Linked DNA regions of Cupriavidus metallidurans CH34. Each later gene encodes a partner of the first gene's protein in a complex. Links are inferred from orthologs where the notes say so. Each region holds a gene or a part of one and is shown in the gene's direction. Other genes may lie near its edges.

Region 1 (3,250 bases):
CTGATCCGCGCCGGCCATACCGAGGCTGGCTGCGACCTTGGCACCCTGGCTGGCCTGACGCCCGCCGCGGTGATCTGCGAAATCATGAAGGACGACGGTACGATGGCCCGGCTGCCGGACCTGATCGAGTTCGCGCGCGAGCACGACCTCAAGATCGGAACGATCGCCGACCTGATCCACTACCGCAGCCGCACCGAAAGCATCATCGAACGGGTGGGCGAGCGCGACATGCAAACGCCGTGGGGCACGTTCCACAGCGTGCTGTATCGCGACAAGCCGTCCGGCCGCGCCCATGTGGCGTTGGTCAAGGGCAAGCCCCAGCCGGACCGCGAGACACTGGTGCGTGTGCACGAGCCGTTGTCGGTGCTCGACCTGCTGGAAGCCGGCCACACCACCCATTCGTGGAGCCTGCCCGCCGCGCTCGAAGTGCTGCATGGCGCCGAACATGGCGTGATGGTGCTGCTGAACTGCGGCGACTCGCCGGAAATGCTGTTCGAGCAGTTCGCCGCGCTGGATGCTCCGGAGAACCGTCCGCGCCGCAAGCCGGACCTGCGCACCTACGGCGTGGGCGCGCAGATCCTGCGCGACATCGGCGTGGGCAAGATGCGCGTGCTGGGTTCGCCGCAGAAGATGCCGAGCATGACCGGTTACGAACTCGAGATCGTTGGCTGCCAGCCGATGAGCGGCGAGTCGAATCGCGGCTGACCGGGAACGGATCGTACCGATTGACCCGGCAGCGGCGCATCCGCGCGGCTGCCTGACCGAATCACTGGAGAAATAACAATGGATCACGGCTTCTACGAGAGCAACCTCGACGGTGAAGGCCTGCGTATCGGCATCGTGCAGGCACGCTTCAACGAGCCCGTCTGCGACGAACTGCGCGAGGCCTGCATGGCAGAACTGAAAAAGCTGGGCGTCGAAGGCGAAGACACGCTGCTGGTGACCGTGCCGGGCGCACTGGAAGTGCCGCTGGCGCTGCAGAAAATGGCCGAAAGCGGCCAGTTCGACGCGCTGGTCGCGCTGGGCGCGGTGGTGCGTGGCGAAACGTATCACTTCGAGTTGGTCTCGAATGAATCCGGCGCCGGTATCACCCGCGTGGGCCTCGATTTCAACGTGCCCATCGCCAACGGCATCCTGACCGTCGACACCGACGCCCAGGCCCATGCCCGCACCCGCGAGAAGGGCCGCGATTGCGCCCGCGCCGCAGTGGAAATGGCCAACCTGGTGGTCGCGCTCGATTCGCTGCGCGAGCATGGCGCAGAAGACGCAGAAGACGAGGAAGATGATGAGTGACGCGCCCGACACCGGCGACAAGGGCGAGGCAGCCGGCAAGCCGGCTGGCGCCAAGCCCCGCACCGAGCCGAAGGCACCGCCGAAGAGCGCGCGTCGCCGTTCGCGCGAGCTGGCCTTGCAGGGCCTGTACCAGTGGCTGCTGAATCGCAACGATATCGGTGCCATCCAGGCTCATCTGCACGATGCCCAAGGCTTTAACAAGGCCGACCGCGAGCACTTCGACGCCCTGCTGGGTGGCGCCGTGCGCGAGGAAGCACGTCTGACGGCGGCCTTCGAGCCGTTCCTGGACCGCACGGTCGACGAACTGTCGCCGGTCGAGCGCGCCGCGCTGCTGGTTGGCAGCTACGAACTCGTGCACTGCCTGGACATTCCGTACAAGGTCGTGATCAACGAAGCTGTCGAACTGACCAAGACCTTCGGCGGCGTGGAAGGCTACAAGTACGTCAACGGCGTGCTCGACAAGCTGGCCGCGCAGGTGCGGGCGCCAGAAGTATCAGCTCGACGTTAATTCGCGCATTTAAAACAGATGTTGCATTTCGGTGCGCGGCATTCGAATATGCTCAGCACCGGCAAAACACCCGCCCCGGCGGGTGTTTTCGTTTGGTCACCCGATGTTCGGCGGGCGCAACCGATGACGATGCGCCATGCCATCCCTTCTCTGACTCTCTGACGGGCCAGTCCCGATTGCCATGGATCTTCAGCGCCTTGCCACCGCTTCCCGCCTCGCCAACATCGACGCCTTCCACGTGATGGAGTTGGCCAAGCAGGCCGCCGAACTCGAACGCGCCGGGCGCCACATCATCCATATGGGTATCGGCGAGCCCGACTTCACGGCTGCCGCGCCGGTCATTCACGCTGCCGAAGCCGCGATGCGCCGCGGTGTCACCCAGTACACGGGCGCGCTTGGCATCCACGCGCTGCGTGAAGCCATCGCTGGCTACTACAAGACGTCCTATGGAATCGATGTCCCGGCCCGACGCGTGATTGTCACGGCCGGCGCCTCGGGCGCGCTGTTGCTGGCCTGCGCCGTACTCGTCGAGATCGGCGCCGAGGTGTTGATGCCGGACCCGAGCTACCCCTGCAACCGGCATTTCGTGGCGGCATTCGATGGCCACGCGAAGATGATCCCGAGCGGCCCGGAAGAACGTTTCCAGCTCACGGCGGCCCAGGTGATCGAGCACTGGGGCGAGAACACGCGGGGCGTGCTGCTGGCATCGCCGTCGAACCCGACCGGCACGTCGATCCTGCCCGACGAACTCAAGGCCATCCTGGCCGAGGTCCGCAAGCGCCAGGGCTTCGCAATCCTCGACGAGATTTACCAGGGGCTGTCGTACGACGCACCGCCGGTCTCGGCGCTCTCGCTCGACGACAATGTCGTGACCGTTAACAGCTTCTCGAAGTACTTCAACATGACCGGCTGGCGCCTGGGCTGGCTCGTGGTGCCCGACTCGCTGGTGCCGGCATTCGAAAAGGTCGCGCAGAACCTGTTCATCTGCGCGTCGGCCGTGGCCCAGCACGCCGCGCTGGCCTGCTTCACGCCCGAGGCACTGGCGATCTATGACGAGCGCAAGGCGGAATTCCGCCGCCGCCGCGATGCCATCGTTCCCGCCCTCGAAGCACTCGGTCTGCGCGTGCCGGTCAAGCCAGACGGCGCGTTCTACGTCTACGCCAACTGCCGCCACGTCAATCATCCCGCCGCCGGCAACGCCGACCGTCTGACACAGGCCATCCTGCACGATGCCGGCGTGGTCATGGTGCCTGGCACGGACTTCGGCCCGCATACGGCCAACGACTACATCCGGATTTCATACGCGACGTCCATGCAGAACATCGAGGAGGCGATGCAGCGATTGCATCATTTCCTGCGGTAGAGGTAGAGGTAGCGCCTGCGCGGATTGCCTGGATTGCTCACCTTTTCACAGGCATCAAACGAAAAAGGCACCCCAAGGGGTGCCTT
Region 2 (3,236 bases), 660 kb from region 1 along the record:
GGGCAAGCAATAAAACGCTGTACCGCCACGCATGATCTGCGTGGCGGTGTAAAGAATCGAATCAGACTGTATTCCATTAGGAGCTGAAACATGGCAAAGGAAAAGTTCGAGCGGACCAAGCCGCACGTGAACGTAGGTACGATTGGTCACGTTGACCACGGCAAGACGACGCTGACGGCAGCGATTGCCACGGTGCTGGCAGCCAAGTTCGGTGGCGCAGCCAAGAAGTACGACGAAATCGACGCAGCGCCGGAAGAGAAGGCACGCGGCATCACGATCAACACCGCGCACGTGGAATACGAGACGGCCAACCGTCACTACGCCCACGTTGACTGCCCGGGCCACGCTGACTATGTGAAGAACATGATCACGGGCGCTGCGCAGATGGACGGCGCGATTCTGGTGTGCTCGGCCGCTGACGGCCCGATGCCGCAGACGCGTGAGCACATCCTGCTGGCCCGTCAGGTTGGCGTGCCGTACATCATCGTGTTCCTGAACAAGTGCGACATGGTGGACGACGCCGAGCTGCTCGAGCTGGTGGAAATGGAAGTGCGCGAGCTGCTGTCGAAGTACGAATTCCCGGGCGACGACACGCCGATCATCAAGGGTTCGGCCAAGCTGGCGCTGGAAGGCGACAAGGGCGAACTGGGTGAAGTGGCGATCATGAACCTGGCCGACGCGCTGGACACGTACATCCCGACGCCGGAGCGCGCTGTGGACGGTACGTTCCTGATGCCGGTGGAAGACGTGTTCTCGATCTCGGGCCGCGGTACCGTGGTGACCGGTCGTATCGAGCGTGGCGTGATCAAGGTCGGTGAAGAAATCGAAATCGTGGGTATCCGCCCGACGGTGAAGACGACTTGCACGGGCGTGGAAATGTTCCGCAAGCTGCTGGATCAAGGCCAGGCTGGTGACAACGTTGGTCTGCTGCTGCGCGGCACGAAGCGCGAAGACGTGGAGCGTGGTCAAGTTCTGTGCAAGCCGGGCTCGATCAAGCCGCACACGCACTTCACGGGTGAGGTGTACATTCTGTCGAAGGACGAAGGTGGTCGTCACACGCCGTTCTTCAACAACTACCGCCCGCAGTTCTATTTCCGTACGACCGACGTGACCGGCTCGATCGAGCTGCCGCAGGACAAGGAAATGGTGATGCCGGGTGACAACGTGTCGATCACCGTCAAGCTGATCGCCCCGATCGCCATGGAAGAAGGTCTGCGCTTCGCTATCCGCGAAGGTGGCCGTACCGTCGGCGCCGGCGTTGTGGCAAAGATCCTCGACTAAGCAATCTTCCTGGGACATGCCCGCGGGCATGTCCCCTTTTATCCGGGCCACTAGCCCATCGCTCTTTTAAGGAACAATCATGCAGAACCAGAAGATCCGTATCCGCCTGAAGGCTTTCGACTATCGCCTGATCGACCAGTCGGCAGCCGAAATCGTGGATACCGCCAAGCGTACCGGTGCTATCGTCAAGGGTCCCGTGCCCCTGCCGACCCGTATCCAGCGCTTCGACATCCTGCGTTCGCCGCACGTCAACAAGACCAGCCGCGATCAGTTCGAGATCCGCACTCACCAGCGCCTGATGGACATCGTCGACCCGACCGATAAGACCGTCGACGCGCTGATGAAGCTCGACCTGCCGGCAGGCGTGGACGTCGAGATCAAGGTGTAAATATGTTTCGGGCCGCATCGGCGGCCTGTTGCAGCAAAACGGCGAACTTCGGTTCGCCGTTTTTGTTTTGTGGTGACCCGGTTTCTTGCCTGGCTCAGCCCCGACCGCGTCGTCGCAAGGTCTCTCCCGGGCACTCCCCAAACGCACGCCGGTATTCGACGCTGAATCGCCCCAGGTGAGCAAAGCCCCAGCGCAACGCGGCGGCCGTTACCGAAGACAGCGATGCGTCATTGAGCAGATCCTGCCTCACCCGTTCCAGGCGGACCGTGCGCAGATAGGTCATCGGGCTCAGGCCCCGATGCTCGCGGAATCCCGCATACAGGCTGCGCAGACTGACCCCCGCCATCTCGGCGAGCAGCGCGGGCGTCACCGCTGCATCGGCGTGGGCATGGATGTATTCCTCGACAACCTTCACGTGCCTTGGCGCCAGCGGCTTGCCGTGTTCGCGTAACACGTCGGACAGGCTGTGCGGCTGGAACGTCAGCAATGTGCCGATTGCCAACTGCTCGAGCTGGCAGGCAGTTAGCGGGTGGCTCGCGGTTTGCGGCGCGTGGTTCAAGGTGTCGGCAAGATACTGGACGAGCGACTGCCACCCCGTGTTGCGCCAGGCCATGCCGAGCTGGAAGCGCAGCGGCTGGTTCGGTCGCCGGCCCAGATATGCCGCGCAAACGCGTTCCAGCGCGCTGCGTTCGATGCGTACGATGAGTTGGTCGTTGTCGGCGCTCCATCGCATCCGCAGGGGTTCGCTCGGCGTCAGCACCGAGGCGCATTCCGAATCCGAGACAACGTGCTGCCCGCCGCAGTGAATATCCGCCTGGCCAGCCATCGGCATCTGTATCAGCAAGAAATCGCCGAGCGGGCCTGGGTCGATTGTCACGTCTCCGCCGTAACTGAGCCGGTTGAAGGACACTGCCCCCACGGGCACGTGATGCATTCGCGCACGCAGAGCATTGCCATGCAGGGTGAGTCGATGGGGCTTGAAGACCGACGCAACCCGTGCACGCGTGGTGTCGAGGTCGTCCGAATCGAACACCAGACGGCCGGTGTCGTGAAGCAGGGCACCTGCCAGCGGCACCATGGCCGGGGCAGTGGGGGGCATCTGCGGCATGTCTCGCTCCTGGCGGGGCCGGCCCGGGCGCTGCCGCTTCTGCCGGTGGATCGCCACCTTGACCGAACGTGCGCGCCGCGTGATTCCGGCTGTTGTCAGCCGGCTGGCACAGTGCGCAGCGGCTGATTCGCTGCGCACCACTATAGCGGATTCGTCCCCGGCCCCAACGTCCCCCTTGAACGGGGACACACTTTCCTGCACTAATCGGATAGCCGCTGCACTAGGTGGCTAGTTTGCTGCGGTGCGGGTCTCCGATCATGAAGGCAACGGCGGGGCACGCACGGCGGCCATACCCACAAAACATACAGGAGCAAAAGGCATGGGCCAGACTATCCAGATCCAGACCCAGGACGGCAACTTCAGTGGCTATCTCGCCACTCCGGCAGGAGGCAAGGGCCCTGGCATCGTGCTGTGCCAGGAGATCTTCGGCGTCAATGCCACCATGCGGCAGGTGGCCGA

What was found.
Region 2: the proteins of nusB (region 1) and rpsJ are in contact, whole or in part, in a solved structure (PDB 3D3B), measured with the Escherichia coli proteins. The link is inferred for Cupriavidus metallidurans CH34 from one-to-one orthologs.

The regions. Positions count from the first base shown.
Region 1 is NC_007973.1:2,924,790-2,928,039, forward strand. The notes cover bases 112-3,043. They hold nusB (transcription antitermination factor NusB), read left to right. Parts: upstream 112-1,285; coding sequence 1,286-1,801; downstream 1,802-3,043. Other genes in these bases: ribBA (bifunctional 3,4-dihydroxy-2-butanone-4-phosphate synthase/GTP cyclohydrolase II), read left to right, coding at 112-705; ribH (6,7-dimethyl-8-ribityllumazine synthase), read left to right, coding at 784-1,293; RMET_RS13535 (pyridoxal phosphate-dependent aminotransferase), read left to right, coding at 1,983-3,043. Also shown: more of ribBA, read left to right, coding at 1-111; more of RMET_RS13535, read left to right, coding at 3,044-3,164. UniProt on the Escherichia coli protein: Part of the processive rRNA transcription and antitermination complex (rrnTAC). The complex forms an RNA-chaperone ring around the RNA exit tunnel of RNA polymerase (RNAP).
Region 2 is NC_007973.1:3,585,215-3,588,450, reverse strand. Bases 97-3,014 are described here. They hold rpsJ (30S ribosomal protein S10), read left to right. Parts: upstream 97-1,360; coding sequence 1,361-1,669; downstream 1,670-3,014. Other genes in these bases: RMET_RS16660 (AraC family transcriptional regulator), read right to left, coding at 1,764-2,777; tuf (elongation factor Tu), read left to right, coding at 97-1,281. In the rest of the region: fusA (elongation factor G), read left to right, coding at 1-13; more of tuf, read left to right, coding at 91-96; RMET_RS16655 (dienelactone hydrolase family protein), read left to right, coding at 3,097-3,236. UniProt on the Escherichia coli protein: Involved in the binding of tRNA to the ribosomes. Part of the processive rRNA transcription and antitermination complex (rrnTAC). The complex forms an RNA-chaperone ring around the RNA exit tunnel of RNA polymerase (RNAP).